DNA from 4 places in the Bradyrhizobium sp. 23AC genome. Region 1 is predicted to be linked to each of the others. Evidence: predicted binding sites of a transcription regulator. Region 1 holds the regulator's gene; each other region holds the start of a gene.

Region 1 (7,566 bases):
CCTTCCCGTTCCCGATCTATTCCAAATGGGCTGACGCCTACAAGAAGGAGACCGGCAACGGTCTGAACTACCAGTCGATCGGCTCCGGCGGCGGCATCAAGCAGATCCAGGCCAAGACCGTGACCTTCGGCGCCAGCGACGCGCCGCTCAAGGCCGAGCAGCTCGAGAAGGACGGCCTCGTCCAGTGGCCGATGGTGATGGGCGCCATCGTCCCCGTCGTCAACCTCGAGGGCGTGAAGCCCGGCGAGATGGTGTTCGACGGCGAGACGCTCGCCAGCATCTATCTCGGCAAGATCACCAAGTGGGACGACGCCGCGATCAAGAAGCTCAATCCGAATCTGAAGCTGCCCTCGGACGCCATCACCGTGGTCCGCCGCTCGGACGGTTCGGGCACCACCTTCAACTTCACCAACTATCTCGCCAAGGCCAGCGCGGACTGGAAGAGCAAGGTCGGTGAGGGCACCGCGGTCGAGTGGCCGGTCGGCGTCGGCGCCAAGGGCAACGAAGGCGTGTCGGGCAACATCAGCCAGACCAAGAACTCGATCGGTTACGTCGAGTACGCCTATGCCAAGCAGAACAAGCTGACCTACACCGGTCTCGTCAACAAGGCCGGCAAGCCGGTGCAGCCGACCGTCGAAGCCTTCCAGGCGGCCGCCTCCAACGCCGACTGGGCCAAGGCGCCCGGCTACTACGTCATCCTGACCGACCAGCCCGGCGAGAAGTCCTGGCCGATCACGGCGGCGACCTTCATCCTCATGCACAAGGATGCCACCGACAAGGCGGCCTCGCAGGAAGCCATCAAGTTCTTCCGCTGGGCCTTCAAGAGCGGCGGCAAGGCGGCTGAAGAGCTCGACTACATCCCGATGCCCGAAGGCGTCGTGACCCTGATCGAGAAGACCTGGGCTGCCGAGATCAAGAGCTAAGCGCTCTCCTCTCGTGTCCCGGATGCGGCGCAGCACGCAAGTGCTGCTCCGCGGAGGGTCGGGACCCGCAGACTACCGCTCCGGATCGGCGCGCGCCGCGTCCGGAGCGCGAGACCGACAAAAAGACTGACAACAAGCGTATATTATCGGGCACAGGGGATCGGCGTGGCAGATATGGCCGTTCAGAGCGATGTAATCGACGACGCCGGACCGTATGACCGCGCCAAGGCCTTGAGCGCGTTCAAGCTCGGCGACGTCACCTTCTACTGGATCACGCGGCTGTCCGCGATCTCGGTGCTCCTCATTCTCGGCGGCATCATCGTCTCGCTGATCGTCGGCGCGTTCCCGGCGATGAAGGAATACGGCTTCTCCTTCCTGTGGACGCAGCGCTGGGCGCCGTCGGCCGATCCGCCCGTGCTCGGCGCGCTCGGGCCGATGTACGGCACGCTCGTCACCTCCTTCATCGCAATGCTGATCGCCATTCCCGTCGGTCTCGGCATTGCGATCTTCCTCACCGAGCTCTGCCCGCAATGGCTGCGCCGCCCGATCGGCATGGCGATCGAGCTGCTCGCCGGCATTCCCTCGATCATCTACGGCATGTGGGGCTTCTTCGTGCTGGGCCCGTTCCTGGCCAACACCTACCAGCCCTTCATGATCAGGATCTTCGACGGCGTGCCGGTGCTGGGCGCGATCTTCGCAGGTCCGCCGTCCTATCTCAGCACGTTCAACGCCGCGCTGATCCTCGCCATCATGGTGCTGCCCTTCATCACCTCGATCTCGGTCGACGTGTTCAAGACGGTGCCGCCGGTGCTCAAGGAGGCCGCCTACGGCGTCGGCTGCACCACCTGGGAAGTCGTCCGCAGCGTGGTGATCCCCTACACCCGCGTCGGCATCATCGGCGGCGTCATGCTGGCGCTGGGCCGCGCGCTCGGCGAGACCATGGCGGTGACCTTCATCATCGGCAATTCGTTCCGCATCTCCTCATCGATCTTCGCGCCGGGCACCACGATCTCGGCGGCGATCGCATCCGAATTCGCCGAGAGCGACGGCCTGCACCAGTCCGGCCTGATCCTGCTCGGCCTCTTGCTGTTCGTGCTGACGTTCTTCGTGCTGGCCGCAGCGCGGCTGATGCTGATGCGGCTGGACAAGAAGGCGGGGAAGTAACGTCATGGCGCTCAATCCGATCTATTCGCGTCGTCGCCGCAAGGACATCGTCATCCGCGGGCTCTGCTTCGCCGCGGCCGCCTTCGGCGTCACCTGGCTCGCGCTGATCCTGATCACGCTGCTCTTCAACGGCCTGGCCGGCCTCAATCTCGAGATCTTCGTCGCGGATACGCCGCCGCCGGGTTCGACCGAAGGCGGCCTGCGCAACGCGATCGTCGGTTCGATCATCATGACGTTGATCGGCGTCGGCATCGGCGCGCCGCTCGGCCTGTTCGCCGGTACCTACCTTGCCGAATACGGCCGCAACGACCGGCTGACCTCGGTGATCCGCTTCATCAACGACATCCTGCTCTCGGCGCCCTCGATCATCATCGGCCTGTTCATCTATGGCGCGGTGGTGGTGCCGATGCGTGGCTTCTCCGCGATCGCAGGCAGCCTGGCGCTCGCCGTCATCGTGATCCCGGTCGTGCTGCGCACCACCGAGGACATGCTGCTGCTGGTGCCGAATCCGCTGCGCGAGGCGGCCTCGGCGCTCGGCCTGCCGCGCTCGCTGGTGATCAAGCGCATCGCCTATCGTGCGGCCCGGTCGGGCCTCATCACCGGCGTGCTGCTCGCCACCGCCCGCGTCGCCGGCGAGACCGCGCCGCTGCTCTTCACCGCGCTGTCGAACCAGTTCTTCAGCCTCGGCCTGAACAAGACGATGGCCAACCTGCCCGTCACCATCAACAACTTCGTCCAGAGCCCCTACGCCTATTGGAAGCAGCTCGCCTGGAGCGGCGCGCTGCTGATCACGCTCACCGTGCTTGCCCTGAACATTGGCGCGCGCATCCTCGGCGCCGAGAGGACTGCAAAATGACCGACCTGTCCGTATCCATGAGTTCCAACGCTCATCTGGCCTCGCAGCCGCTGCCGGAAGCCCCGGCCAAGGTGACGGTGCGCAATCTCAATTTCTATTACGGCGAGCACCATGCGCTGAAGAACATCAACCTGACGCTGGGCGCCAACCGCGTCACGGCGTTCATCGGCCCGTCGGGCTGCGGCAAGTCGACCCTGCTGCGCATCTTCAACCGGATGTACGACCTCTATCCGGGCCAGCGCGCCACCGGTCAGCTCATGCTGGACCAGACCAACATTCTCGACCCCAGGCTCGACCTCAATCTGCTGCGCGCCCGGGTCGGCATGGTGTTCCAGAAGCCGACGCCGTTCCCGATGACGATCTACGAGAACATTGCCTTCGGCATCCGCCTCTACGAGAAGATCTCGAAGTCCGAGATGGACGACCGCGTCGAGAAGGCGCTGCGCGGCGGCGCGCTCTGGAACGAGGTCAAGGACAAGCTCAACGCCTCCGGCCTGTCGCTCTCCGGCGGCCAGCAGCAGCGCCTGTGCATCGCCCGCACCGTCGCGGTGCGGCCTGAAGTGATCTTGTTCGACGAGCCCTGCTCGGCGCTCGATCCGATCTCGACCGCCAAGGTCGAGGAGCTGATCCAGGAACTGTCCGAGAACTACACGATCGCGATCGTCACCCACAACATGCAGCAGGCCGCGCGCGTCTCCGACAAGACCGCCTTCATGTATCTCGGCGAGCTGATCGAGTTCGACGACACCAGCAAGATCTTCACGTCGCCGAGCGACCGGCGCACGCAGGATTACATCACCGGCCGGTTCGGCTGAGGAGACGCGACATGGGTACTGAACATACCGCAAAAGCTTTCGACACCGACCTCCAGGAGCTCACCCGCCTGGTCGCCGAGATGGGCGGCATCGCCGAGCGCATGATCGTCGATTCCGTCGACGCGCTGATCCGCCGCGACGTCGCGCTCGGCCAGCGCGTCGTCACCATCGACGCCGAGCTCGACGCGCTGCAGAAGCGCATCGAGGAACGCGCGGTGCTCACCATCGCCCGCCGCCAGCCGATGGCGGTGGATCTGCGCGAGATCGTCGGCGCCATGCGCGTTGCGACCGACCTCGAGCGCATCGGCGACCTCGCCAAGAACATGGGCAAGCGCGTCGCCGCGCTGGAGACCGACTTCCATCCGCTGAAACTGTTCCGCGGCCTGGAGCACATGACCGACCTCGTGCAGCAGCAGGTCAAGTCGGTGCTGGACGCCTATGCCGCGCATGATCTGCCGGCGGCGATGGCGGTGTGGAAGGGCGACGAGGAAGTCGACGCGATCTGCACCTCGCTGTTCCGCGAGCTCCTCACCTACATGATGGAGGATCCGCGTAACATCTCGTTCTGCATCCATCTGATGTTCTGCGCCAAGAACATCGAGCGGATCGGCGACCACGCCACCAACATCGCCGAGACCGTGTTCTACATGATCGAGGGCCAGGCGATCACCGACAAGCGGCCGAAGGGCGACATGACAACCTTCGCCACGACGGTCCCGAATACCTGAAGACTTGAAGGAGCGACGACCCGATGGGCGCACGCATTATGGTGGTTGAGGACGAGGAAGCTCTCACCGAGCTGCTTCGCTACAACCTCGAAGGCGACGGCTATGACGTCGAGACGGTCATGCGCGGCGACGACGCCGACACCCGCCTCAAGGAGCACATCCCGGACCTGATCGTGCTCGACTGGATGCTGCCGGGCCTGTCGGGCATCGAGCTGTGCCGTCGCCTGCGCACGCGGCCCGACACCAAGCAGCTCCCGATCATCATGCTCACCGCGCGCGGCGAGGAGAGCGAGCGGGTGCGGGGACTTGCGACCGGCGCCGACGACTACATCGTCAAGCCGTTCTCGGTGCCGGAGCTTTTGGCGCGCGTGAAGGGCCTGCTGCGCCGCGCCAGTCCTGAGCGGCTCGCGACAGTGCTCGCCTATGGCGACATCGAGCTCGACCGCGACAAGCGCCGCGTGGCGCGCTCGGGCCGGCCGATCGATCTCGGCCCGACCGAATATCGTCTGCTGGAGTTCTTCCTGGAGCATCCCGGCCGCGTGTTCTCGCGCGAGCAGCTGCTCGACAGCGTCTGGGGCCGCGACATCTACATCGACGAGCGCACCGTCGACGTCCATATCGGCCGCCTGCGCAAGCTGCTCAATCTCGGTCGCGAGCAGGACCCGATCCGCACCGTCCGCGGCGCCGGCTACGCGCTCGACGATCGCTTCGCGAAGGCGGAGCAGACGTAAGGTTTGCTCGCGATAAGCCAACAAAAAAGCGCGCCGGCCAGCGCGCTTTTCTTTGTCTCGATGTCGCCTGAGCCCGTGCTCAGCGCGGACCCGGCTTCGCCGGCGCGCGACGGCGATCCGCCGCCGGCTGATACGCCACGCGCGAGTGCTGGGCGCAGTAGGGCAGGCCGGACAGCGCCTTGCCGCCGCAGAAGAAGAAATCCGGGCTCGAGGGATCGCCGACCGGCCAGTGGCAGGTCGCCTCGTTCAGCTCGAGCAGCGACAGCCGCTGGCTCATCGGCACCACGTTGTCGTAGGTGACCGGTTCAGCCTCCACCTCGACCTCGAAGGCCTGTGCCAGCGCGGTGTTGCCGCGCGCGATGGGGCGGGTCACCCGCATCATGTGCTGCGCGGGACGCGCCTTGCGCGGCCGGGGCGCTGCCGATGAAGGGCTCTTGGCGCGGCCGGACAGACCGAGCCTGTGCACTTTGCCGATCACGGCATTGCGGGTCACATTGCCGAGCTCAGCTGCGATCTGGCTGGCCGAAAGTCCGGCCTCCCAGAGCTTTTTCAGCTGCTCGACGCGATCGTCGGACCAGGTCAAAACCGTCATTGCACCCTTTCCCTCGCTACGCGCCAGCCATCCTGGGGCCTCGCAGCGATTGCCTAAGTCTTCAAAAACCCGTGCCGCCAGAATCCCTTAAGGCTCGCCGGACGCGTGACTGACGCCCGAACGTTTACGCCGGTACATGAGGACTCTTGAGATCAGAACCGCTGCACGAGATGTCGTATCTGACAATCCAAACGCTACAATATGGCGTGACTCCCGCGCAAGAGTCCGCCGACTCGCTTCCACATGTTCCGTGGTGAAAACCCGCAAAATCGGCACCGCAAGACTACGGATTCAGCGTTTCCCGAGGCTTTCCGGGCGGCATTGACACCCGTCTTGCCAAGCATAAGATAGTCCCGCGTGCCGCCCTTAAAAGGCGGCACGTTTCGTTTTCCGGGCCGGTCGATGGTGCGTTGCGCAATGCACGCGTCACACCGTCCTCAACATTCAAGTGACATCATGACTAACAGCGCAGCGCCGCATTTGCTCCCCGTTTTCGCCAGAGCCGACCTCGGCTTCGAGCGCGGCGAAGGCTGCTGGCTGATCGCGACCAATGGCGATCGCTATCTCGATTTCACCTCGGGCGTGGCTGTGAATGCGCTCGGCCATTGCCATCCGCATCTGATCAAGGCGCTGCAGGAGCAGGCGACGAAGCTCTGGCACATGTCGAACCTGTTCCAGAGCCCGGATGGCGAGAAGCTCGCCAACCGGCTTTGCAACGAGAGCTTTGCCGACTTCGTGTTCTTCTGCAATTCGGGCGCCGAAGCGCTGGAGGGCGTGATCAAGCTGGTCCGGCATCATCACTTCTCCAAGGGCCATCCGGAACGTTATCGCATCATCACCTTCGAAGGCGCGTTTCATGGCCGCACCCTGGCAACGCTCGCGGCGACCGGCTCTGCAAAATATCTCGAAGGCTTCGGTCCGCCCATGGAAGGCTTCGACCAGGTGCCGCATGGCGATATCGAGGCCGTCAAGAAGGCGATCGGCCCGCACACCGCCGGCATCCTGATCGAGCCGATCCAGGGCGAGGGCGGCGTGCGCTCGGCAACGCCGACCTTCCTCAAGGCGTTGCGCCAGCTTTGCGACGAGAAGGGCCTGCTGCTCGCCTTCGACGAGGTGCAGACCGGCATGGGCCGGGCCGGCGATCTGTTCGCCTATCGGCGCACCGGCGTCACACCTGACGTGATGTCGCTGGCGAAGGCGCTCGGCGGCGGCTTCCCGATCGGCGCTGTGCTGGCGACCGCGGATGCGGCAGCCGGCATGGGGCCCGGCTCGCACGGCTCGACCTTCGGCGGCAATCCGCTGGCGATCTCCGCGGCCAATGCGGTGCTCGACGTCATGCTCAAGCCCGGCTTCTTTGACCACGTGCAGAAGATGTCGCTGCTGCTGAAGCAGAAGCTCGCCTCCGTGATCGACCGTCATGGCGATGTCGTCAGCGAAGTGCGCGGCGAGGGCCTTCTGATCGGCATCAAGGCCGTGGTGCCCTCCGGCGATCTCGTCGCGGCACTGCGCAATGAAAAACTGCTCACGGTGGGTGCCGGCGACAATGTCGTGCGTTTCCTGCCGCCACTGATCGTGACCGAAGCCGAGATCGAGGACAGCGTCGGGCGGCTCGAGCGCGCCTGCGCCGCAATCTCGTCCAGCCAGACCAAGCGGGCGGCAAGCTGATGAGCAAGTCCCCGAAGCACTTCCTCGATATCAACGAGCTGCCGCTGTCGGAGCTCAAGACCATGCTCGCGGCGTCCTCCGCCATGAAGGCG
Region 2 (7,566 bases), on a different contig from region 1:
GCTGGAAACGATCCCGAGCCGCATGCGCATCGTCATCCTCGATGCCTGCCGCAACAACCCGTTCCCTGATGTCAATGACGCCGGCCGCGGCCTTGCCATCGTCGATGCGCCGAACGGCTCGATCGTCGGTTACTCGACCGCACCGGGCGCCGAAGCGCTCGACGGCACCGGCGGCCACAGCCCCTACACGCAAGCGTTCCTGAACGTCGCGCGCGAACCCAACGTGCCGATCGAGCAGTTGTTCAAGCGCGTCCGCCTGCAAGTGAACCAGTCCACCAGCGGCGCGCAGATCCCGTGGGAGAGCTCCTCGCTGACCTCGGACTTCACCTTCTTCGGCGACACCGCTGTTGCCGCCAACCGCGCGCCGGTCAGGGCGCCGGTGGTGCAGATGGCCTCCAACCTGCCAAGCCGCTCGACGCGTCAGGCCTATGACTACGTCGTGTCCGAGGGCCGGCCGGAGTACTATCAGGAGTTCATCCAGATGTATCCGCACGACCCGCTGTGCGACCACGTCCGCTGGCTGCTCAACAACATCCTGCTCTCGCAGGCCTGGCACAAGGCGGTGCTCGTGAATTCGCCGGTTGCCTACAAGACCTTCTATGACAGCTACGGCACCAGCCCCTATGCGCAAATGGCGCTGAAGCTGCAGATGCAGCCGAAGCAGATCCCCTTGATGCAGGCGACCAAGTTCCTGGCGCCGCAGAACATTGCTCCGACCTTCAAGATCGGCAATCTCGGCCAGCCGAAGTACATGCCGCTGCAGCAGGGTAATGGCAGTGGTCAGATCAATGGCAATTTGCCGGTCGTGCAGAAACCGGTCGACGGCAACGTCATCGGCAAGCTCGGCAATGGCGGCCAGATCGTCAACCTGCCCTCGGGCAACAACAACCAGCCCGGCCAGCAGAATGGTACGCCGTCACAGAACCCGGGCAAGATCGTCACCCTGCCTGTGACCAACAACAAGCCGGACGCCGGCAACGTTAACGGCAAGCCGGGCAAGATCGTGAGCATGCCGGTGAATGTCGGCAAGGGCGGCACGACCGTCGAGACCAAGCCGGTGAATGTTCAGACGCAGAACAACCCGATCCGCGTCAACAACGGTGTCAAGATCAACAACAACCCGGTGAACAAAGTGCAGGTCCAGAACAACGTCCAGAACAACCGCCCGCAGCTCAACACGATGCCGAGCCGCATGGTCAACAGCAACAACAACTTTCGGCAGTCGATGAATCAGGCGCCGAGCATGAACAATGGCGGTAACCGTCGCGGCGGCTTCATGCACTGATTGCGAAAAGAGAAGGTGCGCTCCCTCCCCCGCTTGCGGGGGAGGGTTGGGGAGAGGGTCTCTCCACAACGGGACAATCCCCAAGAGGAAAGAGCCCCCACCCGGCGCTTCGCGCCGACCTCCCCCGCAAGCGGGAGAGGTTGCACCGAGCAAGCGATTAGTTGATCCACAAGATCGACAAACACATAGAAGGGGCAGAGCGGCAACGCTCTGCCCCTTCTTCATGTCAGTTCTTGGTCGTTCCGGGATGCGCCGTGGGGCGCAGGCCCTGAATGACGGGCTAGGCCACCAGCTCAGCGAACAGATCCGCATCGACGTTGCCGCCGGAGAGGACGATGACGACGTTCTTGCCGGCAACGTCGAGACGCCCCGCCAGCAGTGCGGCGAGGCCCACGGCGCCACCCGGCTCGACCACGAGCTTCAGCTCGCGATAGGCGAACGCGACGGCGGCGCCGACTTCCTTGTCCGACGCCGTGACGCCGCGCGCGAGCAGCTTGCTGTTGATCGCAAAGGTCATCTCGCCGGGGATCAGGGCCATCAGCGCATCGCAGATGGTGCGGCCTGCGGGCGGATGCGGCTCGCGATGGCCTGCGGTCAGCGAGATGCCGTGATCGTCGAACGCCTCGGGCTCGGCCACCACGATTTGGGCCTGCGGATAGCGCGCCTTCACGGCGGTTGCGACGCCCGCGATCAGGCCACCGCCGGAGGCCGGCGCCACCACGATGTCGGGGCTGAGGCCGAGGCCCGCCATGTCTTCCGCGATCTCGCGGCCGGCAGTGCCCTGCCCTGCGATCACGAACGGATCATCGTAAGGCCTGACCAGCGTCGCGCCGCGCTTTTCGGCGATGCCGCGCGAGATCGCCTCGCGGTCGTCGCGGTCGCGGTCGTACAGCACGACCTCGGCGCCATAGGATTTGGTGCGCTCGCGCTTCGACAACGGCGCATCCGCAGGCATCACGATGGTCGCCTGCATGTCGAGGATTTTTGCCGCCGCCGCCACGCCCTGGGCGTGGTTGCCGGAGGAGAACGCCACGACGCCGCCGGCGCGCTTGTCCTGCGGGATCGAGAACACCTTGTTGAAGGCGCCGCGGAACTTGAACGAACCGGTGCGCTGGAGCATCTCCGGCTTCAAGAACACCTTCGCACCGACGCGCTCGTTGAGCACGGGAAAGGACAATAGCGGGGTGCGGATGGCGTAGGGCGCGATCACGCGCGCCGCGGCGTCGATATCGGCGGGGCCGATCGGGAGGAGCTGTTCTGTCATGGCCGAATGTTATCGCGGCCAATGAGGCCCGGGCAAGACACCTCCGCGAGAGGATTTCGTCCTCGTCAGGCCACGAAGCGAGGCTGTTCCGCGCCGTTTCGGCCCGGCAGCACCGCTCCGACTGCTCTTATGCTGTCCACGAAGGCGCGGGCCGAGGCTTCCCAGGTGTAATTGGCGGCGAATTCGACACAGTCCTGCCGGGAGATATCCAGCGCCGCGAAGCAGGCGCTGCGTAGGTCGTGATCGAGGGCGCCGACCGGGGCCTCGCCGATGACGTCGCGGGGGCCCTTCACCGGGAAAGCGGCCACCGGCAGACCGCTTGCGAGCGCTTCCAGCAGCACCAGGCCAAAGGTGTCGGTCTTGCTCGGAAACACGAAGACGTCGGCGGCCGCATAGATATCCGCCAGTTCCTCGCCGTGCTTCTCGCCGAGGAAGATCGCATCGGGATAGGCCTCTTCGAGCGAGGCGCGCGCGGGGCCGTCACCGACGATCACCTTGGTCCCGGGCAGATCGAGATCGAGGAAGGCCTCGAGGTTCTTCTCCACCGCAACGCGGCCGACCGACAGGAACACCGGTGCCGGCAGGCAGAGGTCGATGGCGCGGGGATGGAACAATCCCGTGTCGACGCCGCGCGGCCACAGCACGACGTTATCAAAACCGCGCTCGGTCAACTCGCGGGCGAGCGCAGGCGTTGCCGCCATCACGGCGCGGCTGGGCGCGTGGAAGCGGCGCAGCGCCCGCCAGATCAGCGAGCCCGGCACCGGCACGCGGGCGCGGACATATTCGGGAAAGCGGGTGTGGAAGCTGGTCGTGAACGGAAGCCTGCGCTGGCGGCAATAGCGACGGACCATCAGGCCGATCGGCCCTTCGGTCGCAATGTGGATGCTGTCGGGGCGCGCCTCCGCGATCAGCTTCGCAATGCGAGCGGGACGCGGCATCGCCAGACGCACATCGCGATAGCTCGGCATCGCGAAGGTGCGGAACGATTGCGGTGTCAGGAACGTGAATTCGACGCCGAGGCTTTTGCCGGCGTCGGCGAGCTTGGTCAGCGTCCGAACCACACCGTTGACTTGCGGGTGCCAGGCGTCGGTCGCGACCAGGATGCGCATCAGGCGGCCTCTGTTATGCAGCTCTGGCTGCAACCTGCGGGACGGCTGCCGGCTTCTGCAAATGATCCGCCCAGGTGATGATCTCGAAATGGCCGTCGTCGTGCTCGACCAGGGCTGTGCAGCTCTCGACCCAGTCGCCGCAATTCATGTAGCGGATGCCGCCCTCGTCGCGGATCACGGCGTAATGGATGTGGCCGCAGATCACCCCGTCGGCGTCGTGGCGCCGCGCCTCGGCGGCAAGAGCCTGCTCGAACGCGCCGATATAATTGACGGCGTTCTTGACCTTCTGCTTGGCCCATTGCGACAGCGACCAATAGGGCACGCCGAACAGGCGGCGGAAGAAGTTGACGAAGCGATTCATCTGGATCGCGAAGTCGTAGGCCTTGTCGCCGAGATGGGCGAGCCAGCGCGCGTTCTGCACTACGAGGTCGAAGATGTCGCCGTGGATGACGAGATAACGCTTGCCGTCCACGCCGGTGTGGACGGTGTTCTCGACCACGTCGATGCCGCCGAAATGCGTGCCGTAATAGTTGCGCAGGAACTCGTCGTGATTGCCGGGAATGTAGACGACCTTGGCGCCCTTGCGCGCCTTGCGCAGCAGCTTCTGCACGAGGTCGTTGTGGGATTGCGGCCAGTTCCAGCTCGATTTCAGCGCCCAGCCGTCGACGATGTCGCCGACGAGATAGATCGTGTCGGCATCATGGTAGCGCAGGAAGTCGAGCAGAAGATCGGCTTGAGAACCGCGGGCTCCGAGATGAACGTCGGAGATGAACAACGTGCGAAAGCGCCGCTCCGGGCTCTCGTCACTCACATCGTAACTTCCCATGCGCCAGCCTGTAACAATGTCCCGTGACAGGGGGATGACCGATTGAACTTTTGAGGCACCTTCAGATACGAATCACGCTTTGCCTCGCCCTCCCCGCGAATATCAGTCGCATGCGACAATCAGGCGACATGGCGCCGCAGGGGGGCCGCAAGGACCCCTTCCCTTTGAGAACGGTTCCTGCGGCCATCCTTCGAGACGCCCGCTTTAGGCGGGTTCCTCAGGATGAGGACCGAATGCGCGGCAGCAGTTTCAATGGGCACGGTGCTGCTTAGCCTCATCCCGAGGAGACCGCGCAGCGGTCGTCTCGAAGGACGAGGCGTGCGCTCAGATAGTGCCCGCCTCAGTAGAACCTGTGGAAATGATGGATCGGCCCGTGGCCATGACCGACGCTGAAGCGGTCGGCGGCTGCTATGGCCGCGCTGATCCAGGCCTTGGCGTTGCGCACGGCAAGCTCCAGACCTTCGCCCTTGGCGAGTCCCGCCGCGACCGCCGAGGATAACGAGCAGCCGGTGCCGTGGGTGTTGCGTGTGGCAACGCGCGGCGCCGCAAGCGCGATCGTGCTTTCGGACGTGACGAGATAGTCGGTGCTCTCGGCGCCCTCGCCGTGCCCGCCCTTGATCAGGACCGCACGGCAGCCGAGCGCCAGCAGGCGACGCCCCTGGCTTTCGATCTCGGCCTCGCTTGCCGCGACCGGCTCGTCGAGCAGAGCCGCGGCTTCCGGCAGATTGGGCGTGATCACCGACGCCAGCGATATCAGTTTTGTGCGGAGCGCGTCGACGGCCTCGGATGCCAGCAGGCGGTCGCCGGAGGTTGCCACCATCACGGGATCGAGCACGACATGCCCCGGCGACCGGCGCGACAGCGCGGCCGCGATCGCATCGATGCTGGCGGCCTGGGCCACCATGCCGATCTTCACTGCGCCAATGTCGAGATCGGAAAACACCGCATCGATCTGCGCGGTGACGAACTCGGCCGGGACCGGGTGAATGCCGGTGACGCCGCGCGTGTTCTGCGCCGTCAGCGCCGTGATGGCGGAGGCACCATAGACGCCGAGCGCGGCGAAGGTCTTCAAGTCGGCCTGGATGCCGGCGCCGCCGCTCGAATCGGAGCCCGCGATGGTGAGTGCGACCGGGGTCGTCATCGCCGGACACCTTTGCTGGATACGGACACAGCCATGGCCTGTCCTAGCGCGGCCGTGGAACACCGGCAAGCGCGCCGAGCCGTGTCCGACAGTGATTCGCGACGCCGTGTATTCCCTGCGAATCAGGCAAAGCGCGGGCCGGCTCGCCCCGCAATCGTGCGGACTTGAAAATGCAACCGCGCTGGACCCTTGGTATAGTCTCGAACCTCACCTGCTTCGCCGAAGAGCGCGAGGTGAGAGTGGAACTGTCCAGCGACACCCATGTTGCGGGCTCCCGGCCCGCAAGCCGCCTGGAACGGAATCTTGGGGTGGAATGATGTGGGCCTTTTTTGAACGTCTCCTCGACTCGTCCATGCTGTCGCCGCACGGCATCTGCCTGTTGTGGGAGCCTGAGCTGATCTGGCTTCACGTCGTTTCCGACGCCTGCATCGCCGCCGCCTATTTTTCGATTCCGTTTGCCCTTGCGATTCTGGTCACCAAGCGGCGCGACCTCAAGTTCGGCTGGGTCTACTGGGCGTTCGCGATCTTCATCATGGCGTGCGGCCTGACCCATGTGCTGTCGATCTACACGCTCTGGGTCCCGGTCTATGGCATCGAGGGCATGGTCAAGGCGGCGACCGCGGTGGCATCCGTGGTCACGGCGGGCGCGCTCTGGCCGCTGTTGCCGAAGATCCTGACGATCCCCTCGCCGTTCGAGCTGCGGCAGGTCCAGGCCGCGCTCGAGGAGGAGGAAATCAAGAGCCGGGACGCGACGCTGCTGCTCCAACAGGTCAGCGACGCCCAGCGCGCGATGCGCGAGAGCGTGGCGCGCCTCACCGCGATCGTCGAGACCGCGGTCGACGGGGTCATCCTGTTAGACGCGCAGGACCGCATCCTGCTGTTCAATCCGGCCTGCGAGCGCTTGTTCGGCTACTCTGCCGACGAGGTCATGGGCCGGAACGTCGGGATGCTGATGCCCGCGGCGGGAACGGCGCCCGACAGCCACGCAAGGCATTTCGCGACCGCCGGCGAGGCCATCGGCCTGCGCAAGGACGGATCGACCTTTCCGATGGACGTGTCGGTCGGCCGGACCCGGCAGGACGGCGAATTGATCTTCGTCGGCATCGTCCACGACCTGACCGCGCGCAAGCTGACCGAGCAGCAGCTCCAGCAGGCGCAGAAGATGGAGACGGTCGGCCAGCTCTCCGGCGGCATCGCCCACGACTTCAACAACCTGCTCACCGTCATCATCGGCAACGCCGAGCACCTGAGCGAGCAGCTCAAGGCCAGGCCCGACCTGCGCCGCTTTTCCGAGGACATCTGCCAGTCGGGCGAACGGGGTGCCGAGCTGACGCAGCGCCTGCTCGCATTCAGTCGCCGCCAGTTGCTGCAGCCCCAGACGATCGATTGCCGCGGCCTGCTCGAGTCCATGTTCAAGCTGCTCAAGCGCACCTTGCGCGAAGACATCGAGATCCGGACGGCCTCCAGGCCCGGCACGATCGTGGCCTTCGCGGATCGGGCCCAGCTCGAATCCGCCGTGCTCAACCTTGCGCTCAATGCGCAGGATGCCATGCCGGCCGGTGGCCACCTGACCCTGAGCGCGGAGTTGACGACACTCGACGACGACTATCGCGCCCTTCACCCCGAAGTCGCATCCGGCAGCTACGTGTTGATCTCGATCACCGACGACGGCGAAGGCATGATGCCCGAGGTCACCCGGCGCGCCTTCGAGCCGTTCTTCACCACCAAGGAGGTCGGCAAGGGCTCGGGCCTTGGGCTCAGCATGGTCTATGGCTTCGCCAAGCAATCCAATGGCCACGTCTCGATCTACAGCGAGCCGGGCCTTGGGACGACGGTCCGGATCTATTTGCCGCGCGCGGACATCGGATCATCGCACGCCGAGCTTTCCGATGGCGAGGACGCGGCGCCCCGAGGATACGAGACGATCCTGATCGCCGAGGA
Region 3 (7,566 bases), 160 kb from region 1:
ACCATCTGGCACTCCGTGAGCTCGATCGAGCCGAGCGGCACGGCGAAGCCGACGTCTTCCGCCAAAAATTCCACCTCGGCCTCGCCGAAGCGGATCTCGCCGGCGAAAGGATGGTTGCGGCCATAGCCGCGTTGGGTGGAATAGCCCATCGCCAGCAGGAAACCTTCGTCGCCCCGCGCGAGGTTCTGCAGGCGCAGGTCACGCTCCGCTGGAAAATTCAGCGGCTCGCGGGTGAGATCGCCGACGCTGGCGCCGTCCTCCGCCTGCGGTGAGGATTCGATCAGCCCGTCGCGGCCGAGAATGTCGGTCACGCGCGGCGTCGGCGCCGTCGAGGCTTCCGCCGTTGCCGGCGCCTCCGGCACGAAGCCTTCGGCGAGCGCGGGATCGAGCAGGCGATGGGTGTAGTCGAAGGTCGGCCCGAGGATCTGCCCGCCGGGAATGTCCTTGAAGGTCGAGGACACCCGCCGCTGCACGCGCATCGCGCCGGTGTCGACCGGCTCGCTCGCGCCGAAACGCGGCATCGTGGCGCGGAAGGCGCGAACCAGGAAGATCGCCTCGATCAGATCGCCGCGCGCCTGCTTGATCGCGAGCGCCGCGAGCTCGCGGTCATAGAGCGAGCCTTCGCTCATGACGCGGTCCACGGCCAGCCCAAGCTGTTCCGAGATCTGGTCGAGCGTGACCTCCGGAACGCCTCGGTCGCCGCGCCGCTTGTCTGCGAGCAGGCGATGGGCGTTCTCGATGGCGCGGTCGCCGCCTTTGACTGCGACATACATGCTTCTAGCTTCCCTTGCTCACGATTCGCGTGGTGCGGGGGATCGCGACCACGGCGTCATCGGCGACCAGCACCACATCGATGCCGCGCGGAAACAGCGCCTCGTTGACACGCAGACGCTCGAACAAATCGAAAGGTCTGATCGCCGCATTGAGCATGGCGACGCCGTCGATGCCGGGGCCGCGCAGCTCGAAACTACGTCCTGCGTCGAGGCTATCGACCTGCAGCATCACCGTGGTGGACCGATCCGGATATTCGCTGGTCCCGAGCGCGAAGCATTCAAGCGGCGGCAGCGCACCGCCGTCACTGATCAGCGCAAAACTCGCGATGGAGGAATCCTGCACCACCGGCGCGCCGGTGTGGAACTTCAGCCATTTCACCACGTTCGGGCTCTCCGCCATCCGCGCGTCGAGCCAGAGCGGCGTGTCGTGGTCGAACAGCGTCAGCGCGATCGCGGCGGTGCCGCGCATCATCCTGTCGGGCGTCCCCGCCCCCGGCACGATGCGCTGGACCGACCCGGGCCGCGCCATCGCGTCCATGACAGAGCGAAAGGTCGATTGCGCCGACAGCACCTTGTCGGCGAAGCCCGGCGGCAGTTCCGCAATCGTGGTCATGATCTCACCCCTCACCGCGCACCATGGTGTAGAAATCAACCTTCGTTGCAGCGGTCTCGGCCGCTGCCTGCGCGCGGCCAGCCATAAGCTGCTCACGCAACGGGGCGATAACGTCCCGCTCGACCGCCGTGCCAAAATCCCTCGACTGCACCAGCGCATCGCACAGCGCGATCAACCGCGCCTTCTCACCGTCGCGCCCGAGCGTGTAGCCGAACCCGACCTCGCCGCTGGCGAGCCGCACCGCGGCGCGCGACACCGTGGCTTCACCGAGATTGAACGGCGCGCCGTCGCCGCCGACCCGGCCGCGCAGCATGACGAGGCCGTTTTCGGGCGCGCGCAAATCCTGATGGGCCGGGACAGCCAAGTTGCGGAGGCGGGCGGCGATCTCGCCCGCCTCCGCGTGCGCCAGCACGGCCATGGCGGCCTGGCGCTGGGCTTGCTGGTTGTTGTGCTGGGTCACCTGATCCACCGAACCTTTGACAGAACTTGCCGCATCGAAGTTGTCTATGATAATAGACAACTTCATACGGGAGCGCCATGACTGTTTCGTGACAAAGCTGTGATTTCTGGGCTAGGCTGGCCGGCGATATGAGCATGCAAGACACTGCGTCGTCTGGCGTCGCGCTATGGCGCCTCGTTGCCGACGGCATCGAGCGCGGCATTGCCGACGGCCGCTTTGCGGCCGGCGACAAATTGCCGGGCGAGATGGAGATCGCCGAAAGCTATCGGGTGAACCGCCACACCGTGCGGCGCGCGCTGGCGGCCCTTGCCGAGCGCGGCCTCGTGCGCGCCGAGCGCGGCAGCGGAACCTATGTCGAAGCGCAGAAGCTCGCTTATCCCCTGCGCTCGCGTACCCGCTTCTCCGAGATCGTCGGCGCCGGCGGCCGCGAGCCGCGCGGGCAGTTGATCGAGGCGACGGACGATGTCGCGACCCGTGAGCTGGCACGCGAGCTCGGCCTGAAGGCCGGCGCGCCTCTTGTTCGAATCGAAGCGATTCGCCTTGCCGATCGCACGCCAATCTGCGTCTCCACCACATGGCTGTCGGCGGACTTGTTTCCAGGTGCCGGCGCCGTGTTCGCGGCGACGCGCTCGATGACGAAGCTGCTGGAACATTACGGCGTCCGCGACTATCGCCGCGGCGCGACCCGGATCACCGCCGGTATCGTCGACGCCACCGACGCGGTCCGGCTCGATCTGGCGCTGGGGCGGCCGATCCTCGTGGTCGATGCGACCGACCACGATCTCCAGGGCAAGCCGCTGGTGACCAAGCATTCGCGGTTTGCCGCGGAGCGCGTGGAGTTTTTGGTGGAGTCGTAGGGCTCTCTCGACGACACCGGAGCCGTAGGGTGGGCAAAGGCGCACTTCGCGCCGTGCCCACGATCTCCTCGATCGTTAAAGATGGTGGGCACGCTGCGCTTTGCCCACCCTACGGCACCTGTGATCAGGCGACAGCCCTTCGCCCAATGATCGCAAAGCGCAGCTTGCCCGAGACGAAATCGATCGCGGCGACTGCGACCAGGATCATCAGGATCAGGAACGACACCTTCTGCCATTCCAGCACGCGGATCTGCTCGGCGAGCTGGAGGCCGATGCCGCCGGCGCCGACGATGCCGATGATGGTGGCCGAGCGCGTGTTGGATTCGATGAAATAGAGCACCTGCCCGGCGATCACGGGCAGGACCTGCGGCAACAGGCCAAAACGGATCTCGTGCAGCGGGCTGCCGCCGGAGGCGCGGATGCCCTCGACCTGCTTCTGGTCGGCGCCCTCGATCGCCTCCGAGAACAGCTTTCCGAAGGCGCCGAAATCCGACACCGCAATGGCGAGCACGCCGGCGAACGGGCCGAGCCCGACGACGTTGATCCAAACCAGCGCCCAGATCAGCGTGTCGACGCCGCGGATCGAATCCAGGACGCGGCGGACAGGAAAACGCAACAGTTTCGACGGCACCACGTTGCGCGCTGCGAGCAGGCTGACGGGAAGCGCGAATACCGCGGCCAGCGTCGTGCCGAGCAGCGCGATCGACAGCGTCTCGCCGAGCGCCTTCAGATAGATCGGGAGCGACGATCCGGGGTCAGGCGGGATCATCATCAAGGTGATCCAGCCGAGCTGGCTGAGACCGGCGAAGAAGCGCGACGGCGAGAAGTCGAGATCGACCAGGCCGTAAATGAGGATCGCGAACGCCGCGACGATCATCGCCGGTGTGGCAAGCCGCGCCGAGGCCGGCCGGTCGAACACATCGGGATAGCGCGCGCGAAGCTCTCGCGTGTCGACCGCTTGCCGCCTCGTCACGTCCGCGCCTCCTTGCCGAACAGGCGGCCGCGCAGCCAACCGGTGCTGATATCGATGATGAACACGGTGACGATGATGGTGAGCAGAATGGCGCTGACGTCCGAATAGTAGAATTTGCGGATCGCGACGACGAGTTCCTGGCCGATGCCGCCGGCACCGACGAAGCCCATCACGGAGGCTTCACGGACATTGATCTCGAAGCGCAGCAGCGCATAGCTGGCATAGCCCGCGGTCACCTGCGGCACGACGGCGAACCGCATGCAGGACAGCCAGCTCGCGCCGGTCGAGCGGATGCCTTCGACCGGCTTCATGTCGGCGTTCTCGACGATTTCCGAGAACAGCTTTCCGAGTGCGCCGGTGGAGTGGATCGCGATCGCGAGCACACCCGCCATCGGTCCGAGCCCGAAGGCGATCACGAAGATCAGCGCGAAGACGATGCCCGGAACGGTGCGGGCGAACTCGAGCAGGCGCCTGACGACGAAGCGCAGCCAGGGGGCGGGCGAGGTGTTTTCAGCGGCGAAGAAGTTCAGACAAAATGCCAAGGTCGCGCCGATCAGCGTGCCGACATAGGAGATCAGCAGCGTCTCGCCGAGCATCTTCAGCCATTTGCGCCAGCCCCAGAGCCACTCGCCGACATCGGTCCAGACGCGCTGGCCGTTGTCGAGCGTGAGGATGCGGTCGAAATAACTGACGAAATTGCCGAAATAAGTGAACAGCGTGCGCAGATTCACTTCCGCGCCGATTCCCGCGAGAACCAGCGCGGCGGCGAAGACCGCAATCCCCAACAGCAGGCGGAGCCGCCTGCGCCCGACCGCCTGGCGATAAGCGGCGTTGAGCACGGCAAGCTGTTGCTCGGGGAGGATCGAAACCGCTGTTGTCATCGGCCTGAGCTAAGTTCCGTCAAAGAAAGAGCCGGGTCCATGGACCCGGCTCCAGTTGCATCGCCCTGAGATCAGGACGCCTTCTTCTTACGCAGCGCATCGACGAACTTGATCAGCTCGATCGTGCCATCCCAGTCCTTGGTGGTGGCGGGATGAAAGCCCTTCTTCTGACCGTCGGAGAGGCGGTCGAACGCGGCCTTGTCCTTGGCCGGCGCGTCGAAGAACGCCTTGGCGATAGCGGCCTTGGCGTCTTCCGGCAGGTCGGAATTGTAGGCATAGGGACCGTTGATGATCGGCGCCGACTTATGGATAATACGGAAGTCGTCCTTCTTCATCGCCGAGCCGTCGGCATTCTTCAGCATGCCCTTGGTCAGCATCTGCGCCAGCGTGGAATCGTCGTCGCTGGTCCACTGGTTGGCGGCAACCTCGACCGTGCCCTGCGACAGCGCCAGCATCGCGTTCTCGTGGCTGCCGGTGAAAACGACCTTGCCGAAATAGCCGTCGGCATCGGGGATGCCCATCTTGTCCAGCTCGAAGCGCGGCACGTTGTTGCCGGAGGTCGAGTTCGGGTCGACGAGGCCGAGGTTCTTGCCCTTGAGCTGGTCGACGCTCTTGTAGGCGCTGCTCGCCTTGACGAAGAACACCGAGTAATAGCCGGTCGAGCCGTCGGCGTTGATGTCGTTGGCGAAGGCGTCGGACTTGACGCCGGTCAAGCGGGCGCGGGCGAACGAGGCCGAGCCGTAGCTGGCGATGTGGATGTTGCCGGCGCGCTGGCCCTCGATGACGGCGGCGTAGTCGTTGGCGATGCGCAGCGTGACCTTCACGCCCAATTCCTTGGAGAGATAGTTCACGAAAGGCGCCCAGCGCTCGGTGACGCCGGAGGCGTTCTCGGCCGGGACGACCGCAAAGGTCAGCTCGGGATATTTCGCCTTCCAATCGTCGGCGGAGGCGGAGGCCGTGAACGCGAGCGCGGCGGCGCCGGCGAGAATTAATCTGCGAGTGATCATGATACCCTCTTCATCGGTTGGGGTCGGTTGACGCAAAACTGACAACAAAACAGGTGGCGCTTCAGGCGGCCGCGGCCGTTCCCAGCGCCGGCACGCCCTCGGGCGCCGGGACAGGCATGGCGCCCATGACGTCGGCGGCTTCGAGATCGTAGAGCTCGCGCGCGACGTGGTCGGTCAGTGCGGCCGGTGCGCCGTCGAAGACCACGCGGCCCGCCGCCATGCCGATCAGGCGGTCGCAATAGCTGCGGGCGAGATCGAGCGAATGCAGGTTACAGAGCACGGTGATGCCGAAATGCTTGTTAATGCGCAGCAGCGCATCCATCACGATCTTGGTGTTGCGCGGATCGAGCGACGCGATCGGCTCGTCGGCGAGGATGATGTCGGGCTGCTGCACCAGCGCACGTGCGATCGCGACGCGCTGCTGCTGACCGCCTGAGAGCTGGTCAGCACGCTGGGCGGCGAGCGATGCGATGTCGAACTGTTCGAGCGCGGACATCGCCAGCGCCTTGTCCTGCTCGGGCCACACTTGCGACAGCGAGCGCCAGACCGGCATCGTCGCAAGCCGTCCCATCAGGACGTTGGTAAGGACGTCGAGCCGGCCGACCAGGTTGAATTGCTGGAAGATCATGGCCGACCGCGCCCGCCACTGCCGCAGCTCCTTGCCGCGCAGCGCGGTGACGTCGATGCCGTCGAACAGGATGCGGCCCTGCGTCGGCGTCGCGAGACGATTGATGGTTCGCAGCAGCGTCGACTTGCCGGCGCCGGACCGTCCGATCACACCGACGAAGCCGCCGGGGGAGATTTGAAACGAAGCGTCGTCCACCGCGGCTTTCGCGCCGAAGCGACACGTCAGACCTTCCACCACCAGCATGCAGGACTCCAGATTAGCTGGAGCCAACCGCTAACGCCCGCGCTTGACACTTGTGTGACACGGGTGTTGCGGTGCGGCGATCCTACACAGCTCATCCCCTGTCATCGCCGTGTCATGACATCGTCATCAAGCCGCTCGAAGAGGAACGCCCGCCCTCGCGCTCCGGATGCAACATGGCCGCCAAGATTCTCTCGGTCCAGCCGACCATCGACCCCTCGGCCAAGCTGCACGAGACCAGGCTCGGCGCTTATACCGAGGTCGGCGCGCGCACCATCCTGCACGACGTCGCGATGGGCGATTACTCCTATGTCGTGAACGATTCCCAGATCACCTACAGTACAATCGGAAAATTCTGCTCGATCGCGGCGATGACGCGCATCAACCCCGGCAATCATCCGATGCACCGCGCGACCCAGGCGCATTTCACCTATCGCTCCAGCGCCTACTTCGAGGGCGACAGCGACGACGCCGAGTTCTTCGACTGGAGGCGCCAGCATCACGTCCATATCGGCCACGACGTCTGGATCGGCCATGGCGCGATCGTGCTGCCGGGTCGCAACATCGGCACCGGCGCGGTGATCGCGGCCGGCGCCATTGTCACCAAGGACGTGCCGGCCTACACCATCGTCGCCGGCAATCCGGCCCGCATCGTGCGGCGGCGGTTTTCAGAAGAGATCGCCGGCAGGCTCGCGCGGCTCGCCTGGTGGGACTGGGATCACGACAAATTGCGCGAAGCGCTGCCCGATTTCCGCAAGCTCGGGATTGAAGATTTTCTCGCGACATACGAAGCACGGGCGACTCCCCAGACCAGATCCCTTACCAGCAAACGAAACGCGGTCGCGTGACAGACATTTTCCTTGAAGGCGGCCGGGCCCTGATCGGCACCGAACTCGTCGAAACGTCATTGGCGGTGTCGGGACAGGACATCGCGCAGGTCGATGCCTCACGGGGCCGGGCGCGCCTCGCGATCGATGCACGCAACCTGCTGGTGCTGCCCGGCATCGTCGATCTGCATGGCGATGCTTTCGAGCGGCAAATGATGCCGCGCGCCGGCGTGGACTTCCCGATCGACGTCGCGCTCGCCGACAGCGATCGCCAGGCGATCAGCAACGGCATCACCACGGTGTTCCA
Region 4 (7,566 bases), on a different contig from region 1:
ATCCGCAGCCGCTCCAACGCCTCGCCGCAGCTCGAACGCAACATCAACCGCTTCACGCAGTTCCTGACCCTGGTGGGCCTTGCCGCGCTGCTGGTCGGCGGTGTCGGCGTCGCCAATGCCGTGAAGAGCCATATCGACCGCCGGCTCGAAGTGATCGCGGCGCTCAAGGCCGTCGGCGCCACCGGGCGCGACGTGTTCGGCATCTATCTCGCGCAAGTTCTCCTGCTCGCGGGCATCGGTTCGATCATCGGCCTTGCGCTCGGCGCCGCGATGCCGTTCGCGATCGTCGGCCTGTTCGGCAAGCTGCTGCCGCTGCCGGTGGTGCCGGCCGTGCATGCCGACGAGCTCGCGCTGTCCTTCGTCTACGGCCTCCTGACCGCGCTCGCCTTCGGCCTGTGGCCGCTCGGGCGCGTCCACGACGTGCCGGTGGCCGCGCTGTTCCGCGACACCATCAGCTCGGAATGGCATCGGCCGCGCGCGAGCTATCTCGTGTTCATGGCCGTCGTGATCGCGCTGCTGATCGCGGTCGTGATCGGATTGTCGTTCGACAAGCGCATCGCGGCGGTGTTCGTGGCCTCCTCGGCCGTCGTGTTCGCCCTGCTACGCGGCATCGCCGCCCTGCTGATGGCGATCGCGCGGCGGCTGCCGCGGACGCGGCTGCCGATGCTGCGGCTGGCGATCGCCAACATCCACCGGCCGGGCGCGCTGACGCCCTCGGTGGTGCTGTCGCTGGGGCTCGGGCTCGCCGTGCTCGTCACCATCACCCAGATCGACGGCAATCTGCGCCGGCAGTTCCTCGCAGCCCTGCCGGACCGCGCGCCGTCCTTCTTCTTCATCGACATCCCGAGCACGCAGGCCGAGCAGTTCGACGGTTATCTGCGCCGGATCGCGCCGGGCGCGACGGTCGAGGACGTACCGATGCTGCGCGGGCGCATCGTCGCCGCGCGCGGCGTGCGCGCCGAGGAGCTCAAGCCGACGACCGATTCGGAGTGGGTGCTGCAGAGCGACCGCGGCCTGACCTATACCGGCGAGCTGCCGAAAGGCTCCAAGGTGGTCGAGGGCGAATGGTGGAGCGCCGATTATTCCGGCCCGCCGCTGGTCTCGATGGAGAAGAAGATCGCCGACGGGCTCGGCCTCAAGCTCGGCGACGAGGTCGTGGTCAATGTGCTCGGCCGCGACATCCCGGCTAGAATCGGCAATCTGCGCACCATCGACTGGCAGGGGATGGGCATCAACTTCGTTCTGGTGTTCTCGCCGAACGCCTTCAAGGGCGCGCCGCACACCCATATCGCGACGCTGACGGAAACGGGCGGAACTGCGGCAGGCGACGGCAAGATCATCAAGCAGGTCGCCGACGCCTATCCGATGGTGACGAGCGTGCGCGTGCGCGAGGTGATGGAGACGGTCGGCTCTGTCGTGACCAATCTGGCGCTGGCGATCCGCGGTGCCAGCGCCGTGACCCTGATCTCGGCGATCCTGGTGCTCGGCGGCGCGCTCGCCGCCGGCCATCGCCACCGGGTCTACGATGCGGTGATCCTGAAGACGCTGGGCGCGACGCGGCTGCGGCTGCTCGGCGCCTATGCGCTCGAATACCTTCTGATCGGGCTCGCGACCGCGGTGTTCGGCGTGATCTCCGGCAGCATCGCGGCCTGGATGATCGTGACGCGGCTGATGACGCTGAGCTTCGTCTGGCAGGCCGGCAGCGCGGCGGGCGTGGTCGCGGCCGCGCTTGTCGTCACGGTCGGGCTCGGGCTCGCGGGCACGCTGCTGGCGTTGAACAAAAAGCCCGCCACGGTGTTGCGGAATTTGTGACAAAATGTAGCGGAGGGCCGCGCGAGAGCGAAATCGCACGATTTCTGCGATTAACCACGACTGCTCGTCAGGTTCGCGTCAGGATTGCCGCCAAGGGCGACATTCAGCCGCGCGTGGAAGGTTGCAGCGAATGTGTTAGTTTCCCACATATCGAATGGGTTCGGAGCCCCGATTGTTAGCCAAAATTTAGTCGGTTGGCGTCGGTATCCGAGATAGAGTTTGACGAACCGGCGGCATGGCGACCCTCGTGCCGGACCGGACCAACCAACGGGAATTCGACCATGTCGGACCTAGACCGTAACTACGCTTCTCCTTTCGGCAGGGCCGCCGGGCGTGTTGACGCCGCGACGGTCGATGCCGGCCTGCGCGCCTATATGCTGCGCATCTACAACTACATGAGCATTGGCCTGGCCATCACTGGCCTTGCCGCGCTCGGCGTCTACATGGCTGCCGTGACTGATGTCCCGACCGCGGACGCCGTCCGCGTCGGCAAGCTGTTCCTGACGCCGTTCGGCTACGCGATGTTCGTCAGCCCGCTGAAATGGCTGTTCATGCTCGCGCCGCTCGCCATGGTGTTCGTGATCTCGGCGGGCATCAACCGTCTGGCTCCCTCGACCGCCCAGATCCTGTTCTGGGTGTTCGCGGCGCTGATGGGTATCTCGCTGTCGTCGATCTTCCTGGTGTTCACGCACACCTCGATCGTGCGGGTGTTCTTCATCACCGCGGCCACCTTCGGTGCGCTGAGCCTGTACGGCTACACCACCAAGCGTGACCTGACCGGCATGGGCTCGTTCCTGTTCATGGGCCTGATCGGCATCATCATCGCGAGCCTGGTGAACCTGTTCCTGGCGAGCTCGATGCTGCAGTTCATCGTGTCGGTGGTCGGCGTGCTGGTGTTCGCGGGCCTCACCGCCTGGGATACCCAGCGGCTGAAGAACGACTACATCTACGGCTACGCCTCGGCCGGCGGTGACATCGCAGAGCGTGCGGCCATCACCGGCGCGCTGTCGCTGTACCTGAACTTCATCAACCTGTTCACGCTGCTGCTGCAGCTCCTCGGTCAGCGCGACTAAGCGCAACGACGAGAGAACGGATAGGAACCCCGGCCGAAAGGCCGGGGTTTTTGTTTGGGCGCGGGGGCGCTCGTAGCCCGGATGGAGCGCAGCGAAGCAATCCAGAGTCCCTCCGCGGATGCATTTCTGGATTGCTTCGCTGCGCTCGCAATGACGGGTGTGGCAACACCGTTGCCCCTTTCAGCGGAAGCGGGAAGGCTCTAATCTTGCCCCATGTCCGCACCTGAAATCAGGCCTACAACCGAGGCCGACCTTCCCGCCATCACCGCCATCTACCAGCAGGCCGTCCGCGAGGGCACCGCGACGTTCGAGCTGGAGCCGCCTGACCTCGTGGAGATGACGCGCCGTTATCGCGCGCTGGTCGACGGCGGCTATCCCTATTTCGTCGCCATCCTCGACGGCCGCGTCGCCGGCTATGCCTATGCCGGCGCCTACCGCCCGCGCCCGGCCTACCGCTTCACGGTCGAGAACTCGATCTATCTCGATCCCTCCTTCCACCGCCGCGGTGTCGGATCAAAGTTGCTGGAGCGACTGGTCGCCGAATGCGAGGCGCGCGGCTTCCGCCAGATGATCGCGGTGATCGGCGATTCCGCCAATGCCGGCTCGATCGGCGTGCACACCAGGGGCGGCTTCAAGATGATCGGCACACATCCCAATGTCGGGCTGAAATTCGGCCGCTGGCTTGATACGGTGATGATGCAGCGCGACCTCGGCGAGGGCGCGAGGAGCGTACCGACAAAGTAGGTCTCGTAGGGTGGGCAAAGCGATAGCGTGCCCACCATATCCCGGCGATTGAGAAAGCTCGTGGGCACGGCGCTACGCGCCTTTGCCCACCCTACGGCACCGGTCGTGTGGCTACACCACCGCCAGCTTCCGATCGATCACCAGCAGCACGCGCTCCAGCTCGTGGCCGCGGCGCAGGATCAGACCGGTCGCCGAGATCACGCTGTACATGCCCTGCTTGCGCGCCAGCCGCGGGTCCTTCTCGATGCGGTAGATCGGCACTTCCGAGGCACGGCGATAGACCGAAAACACGGCGCGATCCCTCAGGAAGTCGATGGCATAGTCGCGCCATTCGCCGTCGGCGACCATGCGGCCGTAGAGATTGAGAATACGGTGCAGCTCGAGCCGGTTGAACGTCACCCGGCTCAGTTGCGTCGTCGCCGCGGCGGGGCGCGCCGCCGCGCGCTGCTCGCTCGGATCGGCATCCTCCGACAGACTCATGGAGCGCTTCCTCATCGCACGGCATGACCCGAATCCGCGAAGACCGTCCCCGGAACCTGGATCATGACAGCTGCATGATTGCGCCAACCGGCCACCGCCGCAAGAGGCTCCTGATTCAACCGGTCGAATCGGTTACGAATCGGGGCACACGCTATGGTGGAACTCCCTCGCGGCAAACCGTCACGGGATCGTTAGCAGGAATCATACTCTCGCCGCTTTTCCGCCTAGCGACTGCCGCCCTGCATTGCGAAAAGGCTCACGTGCGTTGACCCGGTCCTTTCGGTTCCGGATTCCTCAGCCCCCAGCCCCCCGGGGTCGAACAGGATCGGGTCTGTACGCGCTACAAGGAGGGCCAACGCAAGTTGGTCCTTTTTTGTTTGTGTCGGGATGTTTCTGCTTCGGCGAAATTCTTCTCTCATCAGCGCCAACGGTCTCTCCCCTGATCCTGAGAAGCCGCGCGTCCTTCGCGCGGCGTCTCGAAGGATCGAGGCCGAGCTGCATGAGCGGGCCTGCATGGTTCTCACGGCGATTCGAGACATCGTCCGGTAGACGCGCGCAAGTGCGCGCTCCTCACCATGAGGTTGGCAGTGAGTACGACGCTAGAGAATTGAAATCAGTGCAGCGACGTGTACGCCGCACCCAGCATCGTGCCGGGCTTGTCGCGGCTGCCGTCCTGGACATAGACCACCGCGCCGTCGACGCCGTCGCGCGTGAGGTTCTCGATCGGCACCGTCCAGCTTTCCGAACGCCCGGTCCAGTCACCGACCTTGAGCAGGTTGCGCACCACGTTGTGATAGGTGACCTGCTGTCCGCGATTCTCGCCGCGGGTGATCGCGATCGGGACCGACTTGGCGATCGAACAGATCCAGACCTCGCCATGCGAGACGGCCGGCTCGTTGCTCGCCGCCACCGACACGTTGATCTGCTTGCCCGCGAGCGACATCGTCACCGGCACACTCATCACACCCGTGCCCTTGTCGGTCTTGCCGATCGCGCTCTCGATGCCGACACGATCGCTGCCGATGACATGGGTGGAGCCGTTGACCACGACCTGCGGCGTGTAGACCTCGCGGTCGCCGCGCATGCGCGAATAAGCCCGCTGCCGTGCAGAGAAGCGCGAATCCGCCAGCGTGTCCTTCCAACCCAGATAGTCCCAATAGTCGATCGGCATGCTCAGCGCGATGATCGACGGGTCTTTGGAGAGATCGCCGATGATCTGGTCGGCGGGCGGGCAGGAGGAGCAGCCCTGCGAGGTAAACAATTCGACAACGGCGCGGGGATCGGCCTCGGCAGGACGGATGACGGCGACGATCGCACAGATGCCGAGAGCTCCCGACCAGAGCACACCGGACCAACGTGAAACCAGATGAGAAGCCGTCATTGTTGTCATGTCGAACGCCGCACACCATTGCTCGTGGAAAGGAGATCTTATCGCCGGATGGTCACCGTAGTCTTACGGGGCGCGACACACCCAACCGCCCAGGCCAACCATCCGAAGGGAGGTTTTCCACCGGGCGGGCCCATCTGGAGCATGCCGCAAACGCACGAAGGCGGCCTTGTGATAGGCCGCCTTCGTTTAACCTTCTACTCACGTCGCGGTGAGCCACCGTTCACAAATTCGCGTTTAGGCCGCGAGCTTGCGCAGCACGTAGTGCAGGATACCGCCGTTCCGGTAGTAGTCGAGCTCGTCCAGCGTATCGATGCGGCAGAGCAGCGAAACGCGCTGCAACGAACCGTCGCCGGAGACGATCTCCGCGGTCAGCTTCTGGCGCGGCTTGAGGTCGCCGACGAGGCCACGCAGCGTGACCTTCTCGTCGCCCTTGAGGCCGAGCGACGACCAGGAGGTGCCCTCCTCGAAGGTCAGCGGCAGCACGCCCATGCCGACCAGGTTGGAGCGATGGATGCGCTCGAAGCTCTGGCAGATCACGGCGCGCACGCCGAGCAGACGGGTGCCCTTGGCGGCCCAGTCGCGCGAGGAGCCGTTGCCGTATTCGGCACCGGCGAACACCACCAGCGGCACCTGCTCCTGCTGGTACTTCATCGCGGCGTCGTAGATCGACATCTGCTCGCCGTCGGGCCAGTGCTTTGTCAGGCCGCCTTCCGGAATATTTCCATCCGCGCCCTTCAGCATGAAATTCTTGATGCGGATGTTGGCGAAGGTGCCGCGCATCATCACTTCATGGTTGCCGCGGCGCGTGCCGTACTGGTTGAAGTCGGCGGGGCGCACCTGGTGCTCGCTGAGATACTTGCCGGCGGGTGAGGTGAGCTTGATCGAACCGGCCGGCGAGATGTGGTCGGTGGTGATCTTGTCGCCGAACATGGCGAGGATGCGCGCCTCGATGATGTCGGTGACCGGCTCCGGCTCCTTCTTCATGCCGTCGAAATAAGGCGGGTTCTGCACATAGGTCGACGACATGTTCCAGCGATAGGTCTCGCTCTCGACGGTCTTGATCTTGCGCCAGTTGGTGTCGCCCTTGAACACGTCGGCATACTTCTTCTTGAAGATCGACGCGGTCACGAACTTCTTCATGAAGGCGTTGATCTCCTTGGTCGTCGGCCAGATGTCCTTGAGGTACACCGGCTTGCCGTCCTTGCCCTCGCCGAGCGGCTCGACCGCGAGGTTCTTGGTGACGCTGCCCGCGAGCGCGTGCGCGACCACCAGCGGCGGCGAGGCCAGGTAGTTCGCCTGCACGTCCGGCGAGACGCGGCCTTCGAAGTTGCGGTTGCCTGAGAGCACGGCGGCGGCGACGATGCCGTTGTCGTTGATCGACTTCGAGATCTCCTCAGGCAGCGGACCTGAATTGCCGATGCAGGTGGTGCAGCCGAAGCCGACCAGGTTGAAGCCGACCTTGTCGAGATCCTTTTGCAGACCGGAATCGGCGAGATAGCCGGCGACGACCTGGCTGCCCGGGGCCAGCGAGGTCTTCACCCACGGTTTTGCTTTCAGGCCCTTCGCGGCGGCGTTACGGGCCAGCAGGCCGGCGCCGATCAGCACGCTCGGGTTCGAGGTGTTGGTGCAGGAGGTGATGGCGGCGATCACGACGTCGCCGTGGCCGATCTCGAAATCCTTGCCTTCGACGGCGAAGCGCTTGCTGGGCTCTTCGGCCTTCTTGTACTCGGTGCCGAGCGCAAGCGAGAAGCCCTCGGCGACCGACGGCAGCGCGATGCGGCCTTCGGGACGCTTCGGACCGGCCATCGACGGCACGACGTCGGCGAGATCGAGCGTCAGCGTTTCCGTGAACACCGGATCGGCCGACTTGGCGGTGCGGAACAGCCCTTGCGCCTTGGCATAGGCCTGCACCAGCGCGACGCGCGGCGCCGCACGGCCGGAGGTCTTGAGATAGTCGATCGCGGCGGCGTCGACCGGGAAGAAGCCGCAGGTCGCGCCGTATTCGGGCGCCATGTTGGCGATGGTCGCCTTGTCGGCGACCGAGAGATTGTCGAGGCCGGGGCCGAA

Evidence for each region. Region 1 encodes PhoB, which activates phosphate uptake and scavenging genes when phosphate is short. Its sites were predicted from a motif close to TGTCATNNANCTGTCAT; they were not measured.
Region 2: the regulator PhoB is predicted to act here: its motif matches at 4,508-4,524, upstream of RAD10_RS38175 (UDP-2,3-diacylglucosamine diphosphatase).
Region 3: the regulator PhoB is predicted to act here: its motif matches at 1,924-1,940, upstream of phnF (phosphonate metabolism transcriptional regulator PhnF).
Region 4: the regulator PhoB is predicted to act here: its motif matches at 4,173-4,189, upstream of RAD10_RS35445 (DUF2794 domain-containing protein).

The regions. Positions count from the first base shown of each region.
Region 1 covers NZ_JAVAYN010000001.1:399,963-407,528, reverse strand. Annotated here, with positions in the region: gene pstS (phosphate ABC transporter substrate-binding protein PstS) at 1-923, shown strand, start outside; gene pstC (phosphate ABC transporter permease subunit PstC) at 1,098-2,087, shown strand; gene pstA (phosphate ABC transporter permease PstA) at 2,092-2,943, shown strand; gene pstB (phosphate ABC transporter ATP-binding protein PstB) at 2,940-3,758, shown strand; gene phoU (phosphate signaling complex protein PhoU) at 3,770-4,486, shown strand; gene phoB (phosphate regulon transcriptional regulator PhoB) at 4,510-5,217, shown strand; gene RAD10_RS01935 (GcrA family cell cycle regulator) at 5,297-5,809, opposite strand; gene RAD10_RS01930 (aspartate aminotransferase family protein) at 6,266-7,474, shown strand; gene argF (ornithine carbamoyltransferase) at 7,474-7,566, shown strand, end outside.
Region 2 covers NZ_JAVAYN010000029.1:44,372-51,937, forward strand. Annotated here, with positions in the region: gene RAD10_RS38160 (caspase family protein) at 1-1,285, shown strand, start outside; gene RAD10_RS38165 (threonine/serine dehydratase) at 1,566-2,549, opposite strand; gene RAD10_RS38170 (glycosyltransferase family 4 protein) at 2,615-3,658, opposite strand; gene RAD10_RS38175 (UDP-2,3-diacylglucosamine diphosphatase) at 3,672-4,484, opposite strand; gene thiD (bifunctional hydroxymethylpyrimidine kinase/phosphomethylpyrimidine kinase) at 4,825-5,625, opposite strand; gene RAD10_RS38185 (PAS domain S-box protein) at 5,939-7,566, shown strand, end outside.
Region 3 covers NZ_JAVAYN010000001.1:242,391-249,956, forward strand. Annotated here, with positions in the region: gene RAD10_RS01145 (carbon-phosphorus lyase complex subunit) at 1-773, opposite strand, end outside; gene phnH (phosphonate C-P lyase system protein PhnH) at 778-1,386, opposite strand; gene phnG (phosphonate C-P lyase system protein PhnG) at 1,391-1,855, opposite strand; gene phnF (phosphonate metabolism transcriptional regulator PhnF) at 1,975-2,703, shown strand; gene phnE (phosphonate ABC transporter, permease protein PhnE) at 2,828-3,676, opposite strand; gene phnE (phosphonate ABC transporter, permease protein PhnE) at 3,673-4,557, opposite strand; gene phnD (phosphonate ABC transporter substrate-binding protein) at 4,629-5,564, opposite strand; gene phnC (phosphonate ABC transporter ATP-binding protein) at 5,626-6,435, opposite strand; gene RAD10_RS01185 (transferase hexapeptide repeat family protein) at 6,609-7,280, shown strand; gene RAD10_RS01190 (alpha-D-ribose 1-methylphosphonate 5-triphosphate diphosphatase) at 7,277-7,566, shown strand, end outside.
Region 4 covers NZ_JAVAYN010000023.1:42,753-50,318, reverse strand. Annotated here, with positions in the region: gene RAD10_RS35460 (ABC transporter permease) at 1-1,812, shown strand, start outside; gene RAD10_RS35455 (Bax inhibitor-1/YccA family protein) at 2,094-2,885, shown strand; gene RAD10_RS35450 (GNAT family N-acetyltransferase) at 3,099-3,629, shown strand; gene RAD10_RS35445 (DUF2794 domain-containing protein) at 3,741-4,109, opposite strand; gene RAD10_RS35440 (DUF1223 domain-containing protein) at 4,723-5,499, opposite strand; gene acnA (aconitate hydratase AcnA) at 5,734-7,566, opposite strand, start outside.